Regions from separate parts of the Reinekea thalattae genome, predicted to be linked through region 1. Evidence: predicted binding sites of a transcription regulator. Region 1 holds the regulator's gene; the other holds the start of a gene.
The links. The regulator PhoB, encoded in region 1, activates phosphate uptake and scavenging genes when phosphate is short. The targets are predictions, from matches to a motif close to TGTCATANNNNTGTCANA.

Region 1 (11,790 bases):
TCGTTAATTTTATTCATTTTCGAGGGATACATGCAGAAGCTCAATTTTCTGATCGTAGATGACGCTTCCTTTATACGCGACTTGGTGAAAAGAGCGCTGAAAAGTCAGTTTCAAAACTGCCAGATTGATGAAGCCGCCAATGGCAAAAAGGGCCAAACCCTTTTAACCAAAAATCAGTACGACCTGATCCTTTGTGATTGGGAAATGCCAGAGATGTCAGGCTTAGAGTTGCTGCAATGGTATCGCGGCTATGAAGTCGAAAATGGCATCACTAAAAAGCCTTTTATGATGGTGACCAGTCGTGGTGAAAAAGAGCATGTTGTTACCGCAGTACAGGCAGGTGTTTCAGAATACATTGGCAAGCCATTTAGCCCAGATCAGTTACTGAAAAAGGTTTTCAAACTCTTACTGGTGACTCATAAAGAGCTGATTCGCGCCATTGTTGCGGGCACGCAAGAGAAAAACCCTTTTGCGCCAGCTTCGCCAGGAGTCGGTAGTAATGATTCTGCATCTCTATTAACAGGAGGTGGCGCTGCACCGGCGGCAAAACAGCCTGCAAAAACCAGTGCAGCTCAATCATCAGCCGGTCTATTAGCTGCCGGCTCTATGAGTAATTCGCTCGTTGATAAAACACCAGCGAGGGGCGCAGCAGCCAAAGGCGGTAAGAAAAATCTTGGTAACGTTGATATTCGTACTCCGGATAATAGTTGGAATGCGATACTTAGAGATATCAACCTAACAGGTGCCTCAGTACAGATTGATTTTTCTGGTTCGGCACCACCGAGGGTGCTTGAGCAGGTGGTTATTGATATTCAGCCTAAAGGTCGCGACATTGCGCGTATCAATGCCTTTGTAACATCAGTTGGACTCACATCGAAGGCGCTTGATTGCCATCAGGCTGACGTGATGATCCATGTTGTTGATGACGATAATGATAAGATGGAAGCGCTTACTTACTTTGTTGCAGAGGTGCGCCGATAGGCGCATTGCTCTGCGAGCCATCATTTCTGGTGGCTTTTTCTCTCTGCCCTTTGGCTGTCTTTTCTTTTTATTTCTTGTTCGACTGTAAACCGCCGTACTGCTTAATTTGGGTAGTTTGCTAGGCTCTAGGCTAGAACTGCTAGTTGGAATATTCCGTTTCTACCTGTTCTGGGCTTAGTAAGCGAGATTCAGGGAACATGCAGCTAAAGGTCGATCCTTTGCCTTTTTCACTGCGAATATCTAGGCGAGCTTCGTGGCGTGCCAAGGCGTGCTTAGTAATCGCCAGCCCTAAGCCGGTGCCACCCTGTTCGCTCGAGCGGCCAGGATCGACGCGATAAAAGCGTTCGGTTAAGCGTGGGATATGATGCTGTTCAATGCCTTCACCTTCATCCGTGACGCTTAACACGGCACCGCGTTTGGTTTTGTGCCAGCTGATGGTGACTGTCGTTCCTGCAGGGCTATAGTTAACGGCGTTAAATACTAGGTTATTCAGTGCGGAGCGGACTTCACTACGACTGCCGCGCAACCAGTAATCGCTTTGGCAGTCGATAACAATGTTATGGTTTTGACTGGCTGAAAGCTCGCTAGCATCGGCGGCGGCCTGCTCAATAAAGCTGGGTAAATTGATGGCGTGATCAGTTTGATTATGTTCGCTGTCCAGCCGAGTGAGCAGCAACAGGTCATTGACCAGATTAGCCATACGCAAGGTTTGGTTGTTCATGGTATTTAACGCCTTTTCGATTGGCGGCGCTAAATTTTCAGAAAAACTAAGGATGTTTTCTAAATGGCCTTTGAGCACGGTAATAGGTGTTTTTAACTCGTGCGAGGCATTGGCAACAAAGTCCTGACGCATCTGTTCTAGTTGAGTCAGTCGTGTTACGTCGCGCAAGAACAGTAAACGCTCACCTTCACCGTAGACCGTCAATGAGATCTGAATAAAACCCTGTTGCTGAGCCGGGTTTTCTAAGGTGATCGGGTCGAGAGTGGCGTGCCGATTGTAATATTTGATAAAGCTAGGATCACGAATCAGGTTGGTCAGCAATTGGCCATGATCGTTTTTCCGTAAGTTCAGTAAGTCTCTTGCCGCGCTGTTCCACCATTGGATGCCGCCATTGGCGTCGAGAATGATAATGCCGTCGCTAAGCGCTTCAGTGGAACTGCGAATACGCTTTAGTACACCTCGATATTCACGAATTTGATCACGGTGATCTCGCTGTACGCGATAGAGGTGATCAAAAATAAGACCCCAAAGACCACTCGAGTCCGGCGGGGTTTTACGAGAACCAGAAACCAGCCAAGAGACCAAGCGGTGCTGTTGGTAGAGAATCCAGAAGAGGTAGCCCGTTACAGCCATGGTTGCCCATAACCAGGGCGCGCCAAACAAGTAACCGACCGTTAAAATTAAGATAAAAGAAACGATCAGTTTTTGGTAATAGTTTGGCCGTATATCGCGAATCATTGACTATCCATTTCGGTTAGCTTGGTCGAGAATCGATATCCTGTTCCGCGCACCGTTTGAATTAAAGGTTTAAATTCGTCGCCCAGTGCTTTACGGAGTCTTCGTATATGAACATCCACCGTGCGCTCGTCGACATAAACATTTCCACCCCAAACCTGGTCTAGCAATTGGCTGCGCGTATAGGCGCGCTCAGGGTGGCTCATAAAGAATTGTAACAGTCTAAACTCGGTTGGGCCCATGGAAAGTTCAGCACTATGAGCGGTGACTCGGTGTGAGTTAGGGTCCAAACGTAAACCGTTAACATCGATCGGGGCATCAATCCCCGCGGGCGTAGAGCGCCGTAAGACGGCCTTTAGGCGTGCTACTAACTCTCTCGGTGAGAAAGGCTTGGTAATGTAATCATCAGCACCGGCCTCTAAGCCTGCAATTTTATGATCCTCTTCACCTTTGGCGGTGAGCATGATGATTGGAATCTCAGCGGTTAGAGGGTCCCGTTTTAAGCGACGCGCCAGTTCAACACCACTGACATGCGGCATCATCCAATCTAGCAGAATAAGATCCGGTTTTTGGTCAACAACAAGACCGTGGGCATCTTGCCCGTTAGCCGCTTCAATAGTGTGATAGCCAGCCATCTCTAAAGCCGCTGCAATCACTTCTCGGATTGCCGCTTCGTCATCGACAATTAAAATGCTCCGCGTTGACATCTCTGTGTCCTCCACAAAATAGCGAAAATAATCGCACTATTTAACGCGACATATATGACAAAAATACTACAACTGTCATACAACTGTCAGAAAGTAGTAGCGTAGTGGAGAATGAGAGTTGTAAACAGCAATAAACCGATCCAGTGGTTATTTAAAAATGCTTTAAAGCAGGCGTCACGATCACGGTGCCGAATCAACCATTGCTGGTAGCCAAACAGTAAGGCTGTCAGCGAGACGCCGATCCACCAAAATAGCCCGAGTTCGGCTTGTAGGCCTAATAGCGCCCAGCTGGTTAGTGCTAATAGCTGGATGAGACCGACGATTAGTCGATCGTATTGACCAAATAAAATGGCCGTTGAACGTACGCCTAGCTGCAAATCGTCGTCACGATCAACCATCGCGTAAAGGGTGTCGTAGGCAACGGTCCAGAGTACGGTGGCTAAAAACAATAACCAGGTGCTGTTAGACAGTGGCACATCAAGAGCGCTATACGACATGGGAATCGCCCAAGCGAAAGCCGCGCCGAGAACAACTTGCGGCAAATAGGTGTAGCGTTTCATGAATGGATAGCAGGCGGCTAATAACACGGCGACCAGCGACAGCTGTACCGTTCGCCAGTTGGTTAGTAGCACCAATAAAAACGACATTAAAATAAGGCCAAAAAATAAGAACAATGCTTCTCTTTCGGTTACCAAGCCTAACGGAATCGGTCTGTTTTTAGTGCGCTTAACATGGCCGTCGATTTTTCGGTCAGCGTAGTCGTTAATAATGCAGCCCGCTGAACGCATAAAGATGACACCCAAAATAAAGATGATAAAGACTTTAGGGTCAGGGAAGCCTTCGGCTGCGATCCATAGCGCACTTAATGTCGGCCAGAGCAATAGATAAATGCCAATTGGGCGATTCAAACGAGTGAGATGGATGTAGTGTTTTAAGGATTCTTTATTCATAGAATCGGTACTGACTCCGTATCGAGAATGTATGTCTGGTCGTATCGCAGCGGCTTATTGTGAATCATTGGTCGCCCATTCGTTGACTAATCATTCACTGGTTGACAAGTTAATAGGCGGGCGCGTCGTGTAAAAATACTTCTGTCACCACCACAGGGTAGTCGTCTAGGCAGTATTTGGTTCGTCGCCCCCAAAGCTCATCCGCTGATGTTGAACCTGTAGGGTTAATTAAAGCACTGACCGGCAATTTTGCTGCGCTTCTGTCTGCTATTTTTAATCTAGGGTTTGCAAACAGCAGTTCACCCAAGGGGCGATTGTTCAGTTTTTGCAGTTCGCTTAACGGACTGTTGTCGATCAGCGGCATAACGCTACGTGCAAATACCCAAGGTTGGCCGTCACCCAATAAATAAACTTCACGCACCCAGTAATTGGGATAGATCTGTGCAACATCAAGGCTGAGTTGTTCATGCGGATCAATTTCAGCCAGGCGCTCATGGATGATGTTGACTGAAAATTGTTGGCAGCGGTCTTTTAATCGCAGCGTCAGCGACTCGGTATTACAAAGCCATTGCAGTGTCATGGCACTAAGTGATGAGTCTTTTTTAATGGCTGTACACGAGCCCCACAGGGAGTCTTGGTAGTGATCAAGCCAGTTGTTAGGGTCTTTGCTGAGCGGCATCAAGAATGGCCTCGTAAAAAATCGACACTATTATTAAGTAGTGGTTGATCGACTGTAAATGTTCTCTAGTCTTTAATAATACCGATTGAGGGAAAATAGGCTTGGCAAAAGCCTCTAGGACTGGGTAACCTAGCTGAACTTGAGTTTTTATCGGTGCTAATAACCGCGTTACAGATATCGAGCTATAAGAAAAACGACATTATAAAGCGAAATTTTAAAGGGAGTATATCATGCGAAAACCTGATTTAGCGGCGGCTCTAGCAGAGCGAGCAGATCTAACTAAAGACAAAGCTAACGAAGTATTAAACGAACTTCTAGATCAAATAACCCTTACAGTATCGAAAGGTGAATCCGTTTCTCTGATTGGTTTTGGGACATTTGAAACACGTTCACGCGCTAAGCGTATGGGTAAAAACCCTCAAACAGGCGCAGCAATTGAAATTCCAGCCAGTAATACGGTTGCCTTTAAGCCTGGTAAAGCGCTAAAAGAAGCCTGTAATTCGTAATTGAGCGTTTTACATTGAATGATCGTATTGAAAAAGCCCGTTACATTTGTTGCGGGCTTTTTTATGCGCGAGCTAACAGTAGGCGTTCTGATCGATTATTGATCAACTCTGTATTTGATCGGCATAGATTCGTTCTGCTGCTTATGTTTTTGCTGTCGAGCCGTTATTATTGCCGCCAGTTTTTACTATTGTCATTTATCATAATCGTAGCTAAGAGAGGACTTCATGGATGTTCAGCAACAGATAAAATCTTTAGTGCATGTTGAAAAGGTGCGCGTAAGAGATCCTGGGGTCATTATCCTCACGGGGCCATCTAGTTGTGGTAAGGGCGAGGTTGCTAATGCACTTTGTCGAACATTATCCATCCGCCCAGAAGCTCATCTGTCGATGGGTGAAATTTTACGTAGCACCTTTCGTGGCGCAAAGGATGATCCAGAATTTGCTGCGCTGTTGGCGTCGAAATACGATCTAAGCGCTGAAACTAATATCTTTGATTGCATCGACACCACCGAAGCACTAACTAATAAAGTACGTTCGTACACCGAAAACCTAGAAAAGTATTTCCAAAAAACAGGCATGGCTGAGCACACCTCGCAACTTGAATGGCTTGAGTTCTGTACCATGAATGGCTTACTGGTGCCGAACCGTTGGACCGAAAATTTCGTTGCGGCACACATTGAGCAAGCCCGTGCCACGCGCGAAGAAACCTTTATTTTAGATGGTTACCCGCGAACGGTGCGAGCAGCGGAACACCTGTTGGGCTTTTTAGAGTCGATGGATATTCCAGTATTAGCCGTGATGCATTTGAGCATCAGCCGACAAGAGATGATGAGCCGAGCGCAAGCTCGTGGCCGCGCCGATGACGATGAAGAATCGTTGCATAAGCGTTTTCAATTCTATATTGAAAATGTTCAGCCCAGCGTCGACTATATGAAAACTCGACTTGGCTCAGATCGAGTCTCACTGATCGATGCCCATCAGCCAGTTTATGATCAAACAGCCGAAGGCCCGGTGTTTAATTTAGAAGCATCAATTAAAGCGGTAGTGACCAGTGTTATGCGGGCTTTAGGTGTACCACGCGTGGTGTTGAAGGATTTACTTTCAAATTAACCGAGCACTCTTCAGGCGCTCAATTTATTTAATTTATTGTTATAAATTTTGATCTCTCGACAGAGTTCAGTAACGGTTTTACGGAGTTTTGCTATGAATAAAAACATTATTTCTACCGATAACGCCCCAGCGGCAATTGGAACCTATTCACAGGCTGTAAAGGTCGGTGACACCGTTTATTTGTCTGGCCAAATTCCATTGCTACCGAGCACTATGGAACTTATTGGTGAAAATTTTCGCGATCAGGTTAACCAGGTGTTTAAAAACCTAACGGCTGTTTGTGAAGCGGCCGGAGGCTCTTTGCAAGACATCGTTAAGCTGAATATCTTTTTAACCGACTTATCGCATTTCACTGTGGTCAATGAAGTTATGGCTGAATACTTTGAACAGCCTTATCCTGCGCGTGCCGCTATTGGTGTTGCTCAATTGCCAAAAGGCTCGCTGGTGGAAATGGATGGCGTTATGTCATTGGCCTAATCGCCTGCGTTAAGTAGATCGACGCCGCTGCCGTGAGCGAATGTTATCGTTTGGGGCAGCTTTTATCGTTTTGTCGGTAGCCTATTGGCAAAACGATTGGACTGAAAAAGACGCGCATCAGCGTTGCTTTCAAACAGCTTTATTATTCAACGTAGGTTATTCATTCGATGGCTCGAGCCAATAAAAAACATCGATCATCTGGCGATACTCAAAAAGATTCTCACGTCACGGATGTGTATCGATTTCGCGATTTTTTAGCCCCCCGTTATTGGAAGACTTGGATCAGCATCGCAGGTCTCTATAGCATTGCGTGGCTACCCATAGGTTTGCGTTCTGGCTTGAGTGTTGGCCTTGCTGCCATACTTAAAAAGATAGATAAGCGCCGCTTGCGAGTGGTGCAAAGAAACCTCGAACTGTGCTTTCCAGAAAAAACCGCACAGCAGCGAGCGCAGCTGTTAAAGGCGACCTATCATTCCTACGCAATGACCTTTATCGAAACTGCCCATGCTTGGTGTCGGCCGGTGCGTTCTATGCATCTGGAGATACAAGGCCGAGAATACATTGATGCGCTGCGTAGCCAAGGCCGCGGTGCTATTTTGGTGAGTGGCCATTTTGCACCCTTAGATATAGCCGCAGCCTTACTTGGCCAGAGTGATATCTCGGTGCAAGCGGTGTATCGCAAAGATAACAACCCGCTGTTTAATTATTTTATGACGCGTGCACGTGAACGTTATGCCGCCAGCTTGGTAGCGCGTAAAGACATTCGCGGCATGATTAAAAATCTAAAGCAGGGCGGTTTGTTATGGTACGCGCCAGACCAAGATTATGGCCGTCGACCTTCTATTTTTGTGCCTTTTTTTGGTGTTCAGGCGGCAACCATAACCAAGACTAGCGTCTTGGCCGAAGCAGGTGATGCTGCTGTAGTCCCCATGAGCGCCTATCGTACCGAGGGTGGCCGAAAAATTGTTATTCGCTTTGAAGCGCCGTTAAATATTCCGAGCGGTGATGAGCGAGCCGATGCTATCTGTATTAATCAGTGGTTAGAAACGCGTATATCAGAACACCCAGAGCAATACTTATGGTTTCATAAGCGCTTTAAAACTCGGCCTGAGGGTGAGGCGTCACTCTACGATTAATCGATCAAGCAAATGTTCGGCGCTATGTATTTGGCTGCGTATCAGTCATCAGTAACAGGATAAAAGATGAGACAGTTTGATTACCCCCAGTTTGAGGTTAGCGTTGTTAGCCAATTGCCAGAGCAATATGACAGCGTTATAGAATGGCGTGAGCAATCCGTAGAACCCTTCATTAATCAGAATCTCAAGGGCGAGCGTAGTTTACAAACCCTGTTGCCAAATGGTGCGCTATGGAGCTACCGCCGTGCATCGAGCAGATTAAAAACATTTGAATATCTGACCTTAGCGCGTTCATTGTGCAGCGGTGCCGTGCGTGCTCATGATCAGCATGTGGTGCTGCTGGCAGATAACGAAACGCTACTGGATGCGTTGCTTTCGGCCTTGTTGGCAGCGCACTTTAAGTTGCCGACCTTTAGCAGCCAAGAAAGCAATAATCGAGATTTAAAAATTACGCTACTGGGCCCGATCAGTGACGCTCAGCTAGAACAACGCTTGGCCGAGGCCAAAGGCAATGCCTTAGCTCGATTTTTAACTGTGCTACCGGCAAATGAGTTGAATCCAAAACAGTATCAAAGCTTAGCGCTTGAGCTTGCCGAAACAGAAGGCTGGCAATGCAAGGTTTATGATTACGATGAGCTAGCGTTGATTGGTGCAGGCGCTTTTATCAGTGTTGCCCGAGGTTCAAACCATAAAGATGCCGCAATCGTGAAGCTTGAGTATCGCGGTAATCCGGAATCCGAAGAGCACATTGCGCTGGTGGGTAAGGGCGTGACGATCGACACCGGCGGTTATAACTTAAAAACAGCCGGCTCAATGTTTGGTATGAATGGCGATATGGGCGGCAGTGCTGCGGTGCTTGCGAGTTTGTTAACCGCTTCCATGCTGAAGCAGCCGATTAATATAACCGGTTGGTTGGCGATTACAGACAACCATATTGGGCCGAATGCTTATCACGCCAACGAGTGGGTGAAAGCACTGAATGGTACAACGATTGAGGTGGTCGATACCGACGCCGAAGGTCGTATGATTCTTGCCGACACGCTAACGCTGGCCTCACGTCAAGCGCCGAGCTTGGTGATTGATTACGCCACCCTAACCGGTGCTTGCGTCGCGGCTTTATCGACACGCTATTCTGGCGTCTTTACCAATCAAGACGATTGGCTGTTGCCTATTATTGAGGCCGGAAAAATCAGTGGTGAGCGGGTTTGGCCGTTTCCGTTAGATGTCGATTATGACGAGCACATCAAAAGTAGCGTTGCAGATATTCAGCAATGCAACCCCGGAAAATCTTCAGACCATATCGATGCGGCACGTTTTCTCAGTCGTTTTGTTGAGCCGGGTGTTAATTGGCTTCATATTGACCTGTCGGCGGCAAAACATAAGGGCGGGCTTGCGCATATTCCTACCGATGTTACAGGTTTTGGTGTACGTTTAACGCAGCAGTTAATTCGTTCATTAGCCTAGCAAAGACTCTCTTAGCGAGGCAGTGAGCTGACGAAACGGAGGTCATAGCTTTATGACTAGAGTGCAGTACAGCGAGCAACCGCTTCGCTGCTTTGCCGATCGCTTAAAGGTGTTAATCGGCAATGCCAGTGTCTCAGCCTTTGCCAGAAAGGTTGGCTTAAACGAAAGCCTCATCCGTAAATACCTCAATGGCTCCGAACCGACCTTATCGCGCGCGGCTAAAATCGCACAAAAGACAGCGGTAAATGTCGATTGGCTGGCCTTTGGCCAAGGCAGCCCAGCACAGCCAAAATTAACCGATGCGGTTGCTTTGCTGCAATTAATTGAACAGCTAAGTCAGTTATACAGTAATCAACAGGGTGGGATTTCTCAGTCTCAGCGCGACCTTGTCGCCGTGCTGACTTACCAGCATATTAATGCGCAATGCTGCGATATTACCGAGTGTGATCTGGTCAGTGCTTATGATTTTGTTGTTAAGCGAGTGCAGCAGGCAGCGATTGAATAAGCCTGCCTGCTGTAGGCAGATATCGAGTTGTTACTTCATTTCGGTAATAAAGTCTTCTGTCGCACGGCGAACTTTTTTCAGATCTTTTAACCAGTCACCTTCCTCAGCGCGGTAGCCCAAAGGCAATAAGATCACCGAACGCAAGCCGCGTTCTTTTAAGCCTAAAATCTCATCGACTTTCTCGGGTACAAAGCCTTCCATCGGCGTGCAGTCGACCTGTTCTTCTGCCGCAGCGATCAGTGCAGTGCCCAGACCAATATAGGCTTGGCGTGCCGCGTGTTGATAGTTTTCTTCAGCACTGCGTTGTGGGTAGTTGCTGAGCAGCATTTGGCGATAATTTTCCCAACCTTCGTTCTTAAAGCCGCGTTCGTCGTTGACTAGGTCGAACATCTCGTTAATGCGATCTTCGGTGTAGTTATCCCAAGCCGCGAACACGAGCAGATGAGAGCCTTCGGTAATTTGAGCTTGATCCCAAGCGTTTGGCTGAATTTGCTGACGCAATTCAGGGTTGCTGACCACAATCACTTCGTAAGGTTGCAAACCGCTTGATGTTGCAGTTAGACGGATCGCTTCCAAAATGCGCTGTAGCTTGTCTTCTGGTACAGCCTTGCTTGGATCCATTTTTTTGGTGGCATAACGCCAGTTGAGTTTATCAATTAATGTCGACATAACAGCTCCTTAGGTACCGTCAAAACATCGAATGCATTTAGCCATAATCGCTTCGTTGCTAAGAGACTCATGCATTTAGACAGCGCTATATGGTGTTGCAAAGCGGTTACTTCAATAGGGTGGGTGATAATCGTGACTTTCGACTAAGAATGCGCAGGGGCTATTTTTTTATTAATGCTATTAATTACGTAGTCGCAAGGGTGTAGATATTACCACGTAACTCGATTGTGCCGTTATCACATAGCTCTTTTAAAAGAGTACTAAACGAAGGGTTGAAGGTCGTTTTATCTACTAGTTCCTTTAATTTAAGTTGATGAGCTTTAAGTGCATTAATGATTTCTTTTTTTGAGGTATCTTGTAAGTCAGTCAGAAATTTATTGAATGCGCTAAGCTCAGGAGCTTGCTTTAGTTTTTGAATTTCAGACTTCCCCGTCTCAGTTAATGAATATCTACTATTACCGAGTTTGGTTAAGTACTTTGCGGAAATGCATAATTGGATGGTTTCTTCTAAGGTGGCAGTGTCCATCTTTATTACATCGGCCCTTTTGGCACCGCCATATGCATTAGGGCTTTCAAATAACAGGAGTGTTTTTAGAATGCTGAACTTGGAATTGGCTTCTAAAGCCATTTCGTTATCAGTTGCCCAGCCGTCAACAGACCAAGTCTCGCTTGATACGTGATTTTTAGTTGAGGTCGCCATACTATCTATTGTGTTGCTTTCTTTTTCGTCGGTCTCATAAGCAATGAGCAATTCAGCTTTCTTTAGCTGTTCGACTAATAGGTTCTTTTGTACATCATCTAAGCCAGATTGATTTAGTACTTTTTCAGTGATGATATCGCTAATTTTTATTTGAGAGCTACGTAGGTCTTTAACCTCTTGAGTTAATGAATTATTTTCATCTAGCAGTTCTTCATGTTTTTGATTATCTCTTTGCAGCTTAGAAAATTGAATCTGAAAGCGCCTTATTTGTTCTTCATGCTGCTTAAGACTAATTGATTCGTACAGGTTTCTAGCGTTTAGCAATTTAATTACTTTCCCTCTTATGTATTTGGCAAGTACTTCCATTGACTCGCGTAAAGTTGAAGAGAAAGCTGAATAGAAGAAGCCCATACCAAGCGGAAATAAGAAGTGCATCCAGATGCTGGTATT
Region 2 (11,790 bases), on a different contig from region 1:
GGCACTTGCATATGAATTAGCGCTTCTTCTAAAACACGTGATTGTGCGTTGGAGCGATACAGCAAGGCTATTTCCGTCGGTGAGGTGCCTGCTTCGATGAGTCGTTTCATTTCATCGGCAATATAACGAGCTTCGTCTTGCTCATTAAAACCGGCGTAAAGTCGGATTGGCTCACCATCGGCATCGTCGGTCCAGAGGTCTTTACCAAGGCGGCCGTTGTTGTTGGCAATGACGGCATTGGCCGCGTTCAAAATATTAGCGCTAGAGCGGTAGTTTTGTTCCAAGCGAATAGTTTCTGCGTTTGGGAAGTCGAGCTCAAAACCCTGAATGTTTTCTACCTTGGCACCGCGCCAGCCGTAAATAGATTGGTCATCATCGCCGACAATAGTCAGGCTTAATTCGGTGCCGGTCAGTACTCGCAACCAGGCGTATTGGATATCGTTAATATCCTGAAATTCGTCCACCAGGACATGAGTGAAGCGGCTTTTATAGTGCGCGAGTAATTCTGGATTGTTTAACCACAGTTCGTGCGCACGCAGTAGCAGCTCACCAAAGTCGACAAGGCCGCCCTGTTGGCAAAGTTCTTCATAGCGGCTGTAAATAGCTTTAAGGGTTTCTTGGTACCAATCACCGCCGGCAACAACATAGGCGGCTCGTCGGCCTTCATCTTTTTGGGCACCGATAAACCACTGTACTTGTTTTGGTTGAATGCGATCATCGGCGATGTTCATTTCGGCAATGATGCGCTTAATCAGTCGAAGCTGGTCGTCACTGTCCATAACTTGGAAGTTTTGTGGCAAATTGGCCTGTTGCCAGTGGGCTTTTAACAGTCGATGCGCTAAGCCGTGGAAGGTACCAATCCAGAGTCCGTGTGACGGGGTTTCGAGCAGCTCTTCAATTCGGCCTTTCATCTCGCGGGCGGCCTTATTGGTAAAGGTTACCGCCAATACGCTATAGGGCGAGGCTAAACCTGCCGCAACCAGCCAGCCAATGCGATGGGTTAGTACTCGCGTTTTGCCTGAACCTGCGCCTGCGAGCACAAGCAGGTGTTGGTTTTCGCAAGTGACAGCGGCTTTTTGCTGAGGATTTAAAAGATCGAGTTGAAGACTGTTCATAAGTTCGCCAATAATAAAGTTCGTGTGCATCAATCACTGTATATAACAACAGTCGAAGTGTATCAGATGTGCAAGAGTAACTCATTAAACACTGCAGATAATGAAACGCTGATAAATTTAACCGGAATTCTGTTACAAGCCCGCCTATACTTGTTCGTTACCTCCGGCGGTAGAAGTTTCAATAATAGCTATGTATTTAAAAGACTATGCGTCTAAGAGCTACGTTTCTAAGAGCTGTGTTTCTAAGAACTATGAGTCTAAGAACAGAGAGCTTAGAAGACTATGTATAAAAACTACCTATTTAAATAAATTATGTATCTAAATGCAGAGACCTTGCGTCATCGTCGTAATAGGGTTTTTCTTAAGAATGCAACCTTCTATTGGTCGATCTCAAGTTTATTAGGCTTACTCAATTTATTGGGCACCGATGCCGTCTTTGGTCATCAAAACAGCATTATCAGTGCCTGTTATTTAAGCTTGGTTGGCCTAATCGGTCTGGTGCTCACTCAGCGCTGTAAAGCTCTAATGGCGCGAAATCCACTGTGGAATCCGGTTCGCTGGCATATCTTTACCGTTGCCCTAAATGGCATTTTATGGGCCATGACCGCTCGCTTGGGTGGCTTTAATATGACCTTGGCGCTGGCGCACTGTGCGTTGTCCGCCATCTTGTTGGTGTCTCATGGGCGATTGTTAATCGTTAGTATTTTACCGACGATCTTATTACCTGTGCCCTTTTTGTATTGGCAGCAAGACCCGTTGCTGTATTCAGTCTATTTACCGTTGGTGAGCCTGTTTGCAATTATGGCTTATCGAGGTTATCAGCTGTCGTTATCATCGATGCGCAACCAATTAGAAACTGAGCGGCTTATTAGTTTGCAGGCGCAAAACCAAGATGAGTTGAAAGCCAAAATTAAAAAACACACCCTGCAATTAGATTCGGTTAATCGGCGCTTAAGCAACGAGATCGACCTGCGCAAAGAAATTAATCGTGCCTTAATGCTCAGTGAAGCTCAGCTAAGCTTGGCCATTAAAGCGTCGAGCATTGGTTTCTGGGATTGGGATATTAAGAACAAGCGTGTCTTTCATTCTGATGCTGAACAGTTTTTTGGCCACGGCGATTCGACGGATGAATTTGCGCTAATCGACGCAATTTATGAAGAAGACAGACAGGTGATTCGTAAGGCGCTATATCGGCACTTACGTAATCACAGCAGCTACTATCAGGTGCGTTACCGCATCGATTTACCTAACGCCGGTGGCGTGCGTTGGCTGGAGGATACCGGTCAGGTGACCGAGCGAGATCAGCTTGGTCGAGCCATGAGAATGATCGGTACACGACGCGACGTCACTCATGATATGCAGCAGCAAGAAGAGCTTCGACTGGCATCAAGCGTATTCCATAACAGTTCGGAAGGTATTTTTATTCTTGATGATCAGCAGCGATTTTTAACCTGTAACCGCGCCTTCTGTAATACCTTTTTATGCCAGAAAGGCGAGCTGATCGGTCAGCCGTTATTCCAGATTATCCATACAGAGCAAGCGCATCAAATTAGTCGCGGTGTCGTTAATAACGATCGCTGGAACGGCAATATTATTGTTACTCGCTCGCGTCAACGTTTGCCGATGAGTATGACGTTAACGGCGATTCGTCGAGAAGATAACAGCATTGCCAACTATCTAGGTTTTTGCCATGACGCCTTTAGTCAACAAAAGACAGTCAATGCGGTTAGCGATTTACATACATGTGATGAATTAACCGGACTGTTTAATCGCAGTTATTTCCAACAGGTGTTAAAGCAATTTCAAGAGCATCGCCCGCTCGCGCGAAATCGATACGCAGTTGCGGTGCTTAATTTAGATGACTTTGAGGCAATAAAATCACGTATCAGTGACTCAGAGTGTGATCAACTGATAAAGGATCTGGCCGTTAGGTTGAGTAATTTTTCTGACCCGGTGCGTCAAGTTGCAAGAATATCGGAGTATGAATTTGCCCTAGTGCTGGAATACGAAGAGGATGCGCAACTGCTTGATAAAACCCTTAGTCGGTTAGTTCAAGAAGTGGCTCGCCCGATCATGTCTGTTGAAGGTAGTGTTGTTCTAAACGCCAGCTTAGGCGCTACCATTGTGCGGCAAAGCAATTTGTTTCAGTTGTTGAATGAAGCTTGCTCGGCAATGAAGGCCGCGAAGCAATTGGGTGGCAATGGCGTACAATATTTCAATGAAACCTCGTTAGCACATTCAATGGACCGGCAGCAGCTGGAAAGTGACTTACGTTACGCCGTGATCAACAACCAGTTTTCGCTGGATTACAAACCCAAACTTAATTTAATTTCCGATGAAATTGATTCGGTCGAAGTGTGTGTGCGCTGGATTCATCCAGAGCATGGTGTTATCGATCCGCCAGACTTTTTGCCGGTGGCTGAAGACTTAGGTTTGGTGATGAATATTTGTGAGCAGGTCATTGATCACGCCTGTCGTGATATGGCCGCTTGGCGAGACAGCGGTATTGGTCAGACGACCGTTTCAATTAATTTATCCTATCACCAGTCTTTACCGGCCGAGCTTTATTCGATGTTGAAAAACACCATCGAGAAATACTCATTAACGGCACACTATTTAGAATTAGAGTTTTCTGAAAGCCTATTAATGTTAGATGTTGACTATTCGGTTGATTATTTAGACCGATTGTCATCATTAGGCGTTGGTGTCGCAATTGATGATTTTGGTATTGGTTATTCATCGCTGGCTTATTTAAAACGCTTACCGATAGACGCGTTAAAGATTGATCAGCATTTCATTGCTGACACCAAAGAAGGGCAAATGAGTCCGGTTATTGAAGCCATTATGGCGATGGCCGACAGCCTAGGGTTAAAGGTTGTTGCAGAGGGCGTTGAGAGTGAAGCGCAGCTGAAATACCTCAAGCATCTTGGTTGCCATTATGTTCAAGGGTTGGTGGTGAGCGACGCGCTGCCGTCGCCACAGGTGCTGTCTCTAATTCGAGATTCTAAGTTGAGAACCTTGTCACAGCTTAACAGCTCAGTGCATTAAAAAGGAGTCTAGAGCCAAAGTAGGCATTCTTATTGCCTTTGATTTATTGGGTCATGGTAATAATTGGGTTGCCATCTGTTCTACAAAAAATGTTGATCGCCTGTTTCACGAAACTGAAACGCGTTGAGCATAGAATTTTTTATCGGGACTTTTTCAACCTAACTGATAAGCGAGCTGAAACCTAAATAATAATAAACGGTCGCCTCAAAGGAGCTAATGATATGTCTACTAACCTATATAAACTTGAACTGTCGAACATTGAAGAAGGAGGCCTGCATAAGCCAAGCGATGGTAGTCAGAGCAAAAGGCAAGAAAATCATCGAAAACTGGCCGCGCGCCGTGCTATTGAAGATCACTTAGAGCAACAAAGGTTAAGGGACGAGTACCAAGACTTAGAGCTAGAAGTTTACCAATAACATTTAATTTCATAAAAAAGGGCACCTCAGCGTGCCCTTTTTTTGTGCTTAACGAATCGTTATGTGCAAAAAAGATGAAGATTTTTACCATCAACTCGCCTCGGCTTTTCATCAGTCGAGGCTATTTCACCACTTTTTGCTAACCCTTTTAGCCGTATTGTTAGAGATTACTCTGTTTGGCTAAGTCGAATGCGGTCTAGGTCGTTTTGATCAAAGTTGATTGGCGACAAAAGTTGCTGAATGGCTTTGAGTGCCTGTTGGTTGGCAACTCGTGAGCGGGCATCAAGGTTTTTTGACCATTGCTCTAATTCGCTGGTAACAATGTTTCGAGTGGTAACATCTAAACGCGCAAGCGCACGTTCGGGAACAATTAAGATGCCCCAAGTGTACAGCACCGGCGTATCGTTTAAGTATTGGAAGCGGCTATGCCAGTTTAGCGCCAGAGCCGCCGATGGAGGCGATATCAGTGTATCGATGGCACCAGTGTCCAAGCCTGTTAATACATCACCAATGTTCATCACTAAATAGTCGATATCGAGTTCACTGCTGATTTGTTGAATTTGATCGGAGTTAGGCAGCCAGAGTTTGGACTGACGAATATCTTCCATATTATTGATCTGATTTTTTGACATCAGATAGGAAAAGCCACCATCTAGTGGGCCAAACCCGTACCACTTCAATGATTTGAGTTTATCGCTGACCACAGAGTCGTAACTGAGGCGTTGTTGATAGACCTGTTCTAGGTTGTCGTAGGAGAAGGGTTTGCTTAGGCCGTTGAGATCGGCGTCAAGCAGGTCGAGCGTACCAGAGCTGACTAATGCACCCTGTAATTGACCAACACGAATTTTGCGCATCACGGTTTTATCATCACCCATGACGCCACCTGGATAAACCTTAAGTACGACTTCGCCAGCGGTTTTTTCTTTTAGGCTATTAGACAGTTCCGTTAGAGATCGCACAGCGTCAGAGCCCGGTGGATACAGGGTAGAAATTTTAATTTCTGTTTCTGCCATAGAGAGGGCAGCCAGAAGGAAAGATAAAAATAGTACAGCTAATCGCATTGCAAACCTCTAATTCTCGCTAAATGAGCAGGCGAATGCCTAATTAAAGCATCCGGCCGATCAGCATACTGAGTTTATATGACTGCTTTGTGTCTGCGGTCTCTGAGTAAGAGGCGATAATGCGGTATAAGTTCGCCTTGGCTGTACCTGAGCTTAGTTTTCACCTAACCCTTGCTGTAAGAACTGATCTTTCAGCTTAACGTAATTGGCCGCAGAGTACTTAAAAAATTGCTTTTCTTTATCGCTCAGCGGTCGCGCTTTTGTAGCGGGGCTGCCTTTATACATAAAGCCAGACTCTAGCCGTTTACCGGGTGGCACCAGTGCGCCGGCGGCGATGATAACTTGGTCTTCAACGACAGCTCCATCTAAAACAATGGTGCCAATGCCGACCAATACCTGGTTGCCTATGCTGCAACCGTGCAAGCAGGCTTTATGGCCAATAGTGACATCATCACCAATGGTCAGAGCAAAGCCTTCAGGGTTGTAGTCTGATGCGTGAGTGATGTGCAAGACACTGCCATCTTGCACCGAGGTGCGCTCGCCAATACGGATGCTGTGCATATCGCCGCGAATCACGGCGCCCGGCCAAACCGAGCTGTCGGCACCAATATTGACGTCACCAATAATACAGCTTTCTCTTGTGACCAAGACTCGCTCGGCAAAAAGAGGCTGTTGACCATTAAATTCGTAGATTGCCACGTCGATATCCTTTTTCTTAGTACGACTCTCGCGCTAAACTAGCCAGTCTAACCTCGGTAGAGTCGCAGTATGCTTAAACTATCTAACTTTTGGCGAAATCGTACTGAAGAAATCGCCGCCATTGACTTGGGTTCCAATTCCTTCCATATGATTATCGCGAAGGTGTCCAATGGTCAACTGACGATTATTGATCGGATGAAAGAGACGGTTCGGCTAGGTTACGGTCTAGACGATCAGGGCGAGCTGGATGAACTCTCTCAAAAAAGAGCACTCGACTGTCTACAGCGCTTTCAGCAGCGACTACAGAACATGCCAGCTAGCCGAGTGCGTGCTGTTGGTACTCGTACCTTGCGCCAAGCCAAGAATTCCCAACCCTTTTTACACAAAGCAGAACAGGCACTGGGCTATAAAATCCATGTCATTTCTGGAGTAGAAGAAGCACGGCTGGTTTATCACGGTGTCGCCTTTGGCTTAGAAGATGACCAGCAAAAGCGTTTGGTGATTGATATCGGCGGTGGCAGCACGGAAATTATTATTGGTGAAGACTACACGCCAGTATCGCTTGAGTCGCTTGGCATGGGTTGCGTTTCTGTTACTCGGCGATTTTTTGATGACAATAAAATTGATCGCTCGCGTATTGCCAATGCCCTGCTTTATTGCCGACATAAATTAGAGCCCTTTCAAACCCGCTTTCGTTCAACTGCTTGGCAGCGTGCCATTGGTTGTTCTGGTTCGATAAAGTCTATTTCCAGTGCGTTAGAACAATTAAATGGCCATCCAGCCATTACTCGTGCAGGCGTCGCGCAACTATTGGATTTATGTATCGAAGCCGGTGGTATTGAACAACTCAATATCGCCGGTGTTAGTGACGACAGGTTGCCTATTTTTATCGGTGGCCTGGTTGTATTAAGCGCCACCATGAACGCTCTGAACATCGAAACTCTTGAGGCCTCGCCTTGGGCATTGCGTGAAGGCTTGCTGTTTGATTTATTAGGCCATGACAGTATCGCCGATATGAAAGAGCGTTCGGTAACGGATTTGGCGTTGCGATTTCATGCCGATGCTATCCATGCGCAACGCACCGAAAAGGTCGCGCTTGAATTATGGCGTCAGGTTGAGCCAGCCAATTCAAGCGATGAAAGTTGGTCTAAAAATTTGACTTGGGCCTGCATGCTGCACGAAGTTGGATTAGACATTAATCATGACAGCTACCATAAGCACAGTGGTTACATTGTTGAAAACTGTCACTTGCCGGGCTTTGGTCACGATGAGCAGCGAGTGCTTGCTAAGCTGGTGCATTACCATCGCAAAAAGCTCGATTGGGATGACATAGAAAGTTTGCAGGCTGATTATTCAGAGCAGTTTTTATTGGTGTTATTGATATTACGTTTGGCGGTTATTTTGACGCGTGCTCGCAATGATATTCAGGACATCAGTTGGTCGTTGAGTTTTAATGCTCAGACCATTCAATTTTGCGCCGCCGAGGCGTGGTGGCAAGAGCAAACGCTGGCAATTTCTGATCTGGAAGCTGAAGTAAAATACCTCAAGAAGAGCCCGATTAGTTTGCATTTGGTGCGCCCAGAATTGGCTGATTGACGCTGATTTTGGGCTCAGTATTTAGCAATAAAAAAAGGAGCGATGTCGCTCCTTTTTGGTTTTAGCGTTGCGGATTTTTCGTGTTAACGATGAGAGCTCATTGAGCTTTTACAGCCCGTCTTGTTGCATTAGCGTTTGTTGCGCTGATATCGCATCCTCGCCTTCTTTTGGTTTAATTCGAGTATAGCTGCCGTCGCTATTCAGCTGCCAAGCCTGAGTATTGTCGGCCAAGTAGAGCTGTAAATCCTGATTGATTTTATCTTTAATTTTTTTATTTAAGATTGGGAAACCCGTTTCTACACGATGGAACATGTTTCGAGTCATCCAGTCGGCGCTGGCAGCAACGAACTCGGCATCACCGTTATTTTCAAAACGAAAGATTCGAGTATGTTCCAAAAATCGACCGACAATCGAGCGAACTCGGATGTTGTCTGAAACATCTGGAATGCCGGGTCGGACCTGGCAAATACCACGCACGATCAGATCGATTTGAACCCCCGCTTGGCTGGCCTCGTAAAGCTTTCTGACCAACGCCTCTTCAGACAGCGAATTCATCTTGGCAATAATACTGGCCGGTTTTCCCTCTTTGGCGTTTTCGATTTCACGGTCGATAAATCGCATCATGGCTTTATGCAATGTAAAAGGAGCCTGCAGTACTTTATCCAGTTTCGACACTCGACCTAAGCTGGTGAGCTGTAAAAAAATTCGATTGATGTCATCACCAATCTGTTTATTACAGGTCATTAAGCCGTAGTCGGTATAAATATTGGCGGTTTTCGGGTGGTAGTTGCCGGTGCCTAAATGCACATAGTGGCGTAACTTATCGCCTTCTTTACGCGCAATCATGAGCATTTTAGCGTGCGTCTTATAGCCGAAAACACCGTACACCACATGAATGCCGTATTCCTGTAAACGCATGGCCAGCGCGACGTTGGCTTCTTCGTCGAACCGCGCCAGCAATTCAATCACGACAGTGACTTCTTTCCCGGCTTTGGCGGCAGAGACTAAGGCGTCGACAATGACTGATTTCACACCGGTTCTATATAGTGTTTGCTTAATCGTGACGACGTTCGGATCTTTCGCGGCTTGGCGAATCAGCTCGACTACCGGAGTGAAAGAGTCAAACGGATGATGCAGTAGGATGTCGCTGCGAGCGATGGCATCAAAGCTATTTTTTTTGCGCCTTAATGCTCGAGGCATGCTCGGCTCAAATGGAGGAAAGGTTAAGTCAGGGCGGTTGACCAAGTCGATTAAATCGACAAGTCGATTCAGGTTCACTGGACCGTTAACGCTATAAACATCCGGTTCGCTGATTTCGAATTTACCCATTAAGAAATTAACCATTTCTTCTGGGCTGTTTTCGGCAACTTCGAGGCGTACTTCATCGCCGTATTGACGATAAATAAGTTCGCCTTCGATCGCGCGACGAAGATCGTCCGTCTCTTCTTCATCAACGAAAAGATCTGAGTTTCGCGTCACTCTGAATTGGTAACTGCCTTTAACGGTCATGCCGTAAAAAATTTCATCCATAAAGTAGTGGATGATCGATGACATAAAGACAAAACGGTTCGGGTTGTCATGGTCCGGCAGTTCAAGGCGCACAAGGTTAGGTAAGGAGCGTGGGCATTGAACAATGGCTTGTCCGCTGTTGCGGCCAAAGGCATCTTTGCCTGCCAGCAGAACAAAGAAGTTAAGCGACTTGTTCAAAATACGCGGGAACGGGTGCGCCGAATCCAGACCGACAGGACTGAGCAGTGGCAACACCTCTTGATGAAAGTAGTCTTTCATCCAGTGAATTTCGTCTTTGGTCCAAAATTCTCGTTTCACAATCTCTATGTTTTCTTCTGCCAGCTTTGGCAAAATTAAATCATTCAGGATGGCGTATTGTTTGTCGACTAACCAATGGGCGCGTTCTGCAATGGTGGTCAGTTGTGAACCCGGCAAGTGGCCGTCTGGTCCAGCAATCGCAGAACCGGCTTCGTGCAACTCTTTAAGGCCGCCAACTCGAACCTCGAAAAATTCATCTAGGTTGGTACTGGAGATACACAAAAATCGCAGCCGTTCTAGCAATGGGATAGACGAGTCTTCTGCTTGCAACATTACCCGTTGATGGAATTCGAGCAGTGACAGTTCTCGATTTAAAAAATGCTCTGGGCCGATTTCTTCAATTGCTGTGTCGATTGACTCACTGGTCATAAGGCTCACCATAAATTATTTGAACGATGTCGTTGGTCATCATACTGGATTGTAGCGACAGCTTTATGACAAAGCTGGCGATGGCCAATAACAGAGTTTGCCGCTATTTCGATAATGCTTATTCGCTTTATCTTATATCAACGTCGGTTGATAGCAACTGAGGTTTTCGACGGCGCAGAAAATTTAATTGCTCGGGCAATAAAAAAGCCCGAGGCGTTTGCCTCAGGCTTTTTTAGATTGGGTAGAAACCCTTGGTACGTCTGTTTTGTTAAAACAGGATGCGAGCGCGCAGCGTTCCTTTCACTTCGAGTACTGCCTCAAGTGCTTTTTCTGAAGCATCTTCGGCGACATCGACAACCACATAACCGATATCTGCGGTTGTCTGTAGGAACTGACCAATGATGTTGATGTGGTTATCAGAAAACACCTGGTTAATTTCAGAGAGTACGCCGGGAATATTTTCGTGAATGTGCAAAATACGGTGCGCATTTGGGTGTGCTGGTAGTGCCACTTCTGGGAAGTTAACCGCAGACAGGGTGGTGCCGATGTCTGAATAGGCCGCCAGTTTTTCGGCTACTTCGATACCAATGTTGTACTGAGCTTCTTGAGTTGAGCCGCCAATATGAGGCGTTAACAGTACGTTGTCGAACTCACGTAACGGCGAAACAAATTCGTCGTCGTTTGTACGTGGCTCAACTGGAAAGACATCAATCGCCGCGCCCAGTATCTTTTTGCTACGCAGTGCTTCGGCTAAATCCTCGATCACTACGACGGTGCCACGAGCAGCATTAATAAAAACACTGCCCTGCTTCATTTTGTTAAATTGTGCTTCGCCCATCATCCATTGCGTGGATTCTGTTTCAGGTACGTGCAGCGAAACTACATCAGCGGATGCTAACAGGTCATCCAATGTGGCCATTTGTCGGGCATTACCAATCGGCAGTTTGGTGACCGTATCGTAAAATAAAACTTCCATGCCGAGGCTTTCAGCCAGAATGCCTAACTGGGTACCAATGCTGCCGTAACCAACGATACCGAGCTTTTTGCCGCGGATTTCATAGCTGTTGTTGGCTGATTTAATCCATTCGCCGCGGTGGCTAGCAGCGTTCTTTTCTGGAATACCGCGTAATAGCAAGATGGCTTCGGCGATGACCAATTCGGCAACCGAGCGAGTGTTGGAATAAGGCGCGTTAAAGACTGGGATGCCGCGCACGGCAGCCGCCTGTAAGTCGACCTGATTGGTACCAATGCAGAAACAGCCAACGGCAACCAGTTTTTCGGCAGCCGCGAAGACTTTCTCGGTTAGCTGGGTACGTGAACGAATACCAACGAAGTGGGCCTCAGCAATTCTTTCGAGTAATTCGGACTCAGGTAGTGAGCCTTTGACGTAATCGATATTGGTGTAACCGGCTTTTTGCAATGTATCCAGCGCGCTTTGGTGAACACCTTCTAAAAGAAGAATTCGAATTTTGTTTTTTTCTAATGAAGTTTGGGTCATTTGGGAGCTCTACGGATGTGACTTGGCGGCGCGGATAATAACACAGGCTAAAAAACAGACTGTAGCCATTTTCGCAACGTTCTCATTTAAATTGAGCAAGCGCAATGTTTAGCAGGCTTCTGTTAAGCCTAATAGGCTTGCGACTAAGTGAGGTTTAGCTT

Region 2: a site for PhoB is predicted at 10,185-10,202, ahead of ppk1 (polyphosphate kinase 1). Genes of this name have one in related genera too.

What each region holds. Positions count from the first base shown of each region.
Region 1 is NZ_VKAD01000003.1:197,396-209,185, forward strand. Features, by position in the region: gene FME95_RS13255 (response regulator) at 31-981, shown strand; gene phoR (phosphate regulon sensor histidine kinase PhoR) at 1,121-2,440, opposite strand; gene phoB (phosphate regulon transcriptional regulator PhoB) at 2,437-3,144, opposite strand; gene ubiA (4-hydroxybenzoate octaprenyltransferase) at 3,231-4,094, opposite strand; gene FME95_RS13275 (chorismate--pyruvate lyase family protein) at 4,204-4,773, opposite strand; gene FME95_RS13280 (HU family DNA-binding protein) at 5,004-5,279, shown strand; gene FME95_RS13285 (adenylate kinase family protein) at 5,505-6,389, shown strand; gene FME95_RS13290 (RidA family protein) at 6,483-6,866, shown strand; gene lpxL (LpxL/LpxP family Kdo(2)-lipid IV(A) lauroyl/palmitoleoyl acyltransferase) at 7,034-8,002, shown strand; gene FME95_RS13300 (M17 family metallopeptidase) at 8,069-9,466, shown strand; gene FME95_RS13305 (helix-turn-helix domain-containing protein) at 9,519-9,971, shown strand; gene FME95_RS13310 (NAD(P)H-dependent oxidoreductase) at 10,002-10,640, opposite strand; gene FME95_RS13315 (hypothetical protein) at 10,825-11,790, opposite strand, start outside.
Region 2 is NZ_VKAD01000001.1:1,922,089-1,933,878, reverse strand. Features, by position in the region: gene uvrD (DNA helicase II) at 1-1,115, opposite strand, end outside; gene FME95_RS08800 (putative bifunctional diguanylate cyclase/phosphodiesterase) at 1,428-4,163, shown strand; gene FME95_RS08795 (PA3496 family putative envelope integrity protein) at 4,385-4,579, shown strand; gene dctP (TRAP transporter substrate-binding protein DctP) at 4,747-5,592, opposite strand; gene FME95_RS08785 (gamma carbonic anhydrase family protein) at 5,794-6,345, opposite strand; gene ppx (exopolyphosphatase) at 6,409-7,935, shown strand; gene ppk1 (polyphosphate kinase 1) at 8,044-10,131, opposite strand; gene serA (phosphoglycerate dehydrogenase) at 10,400-11,629, opposite strand; gene FME95_RS08765 (ATP-dependent helicase) at 11,784-11,790, opposite strand, start outside.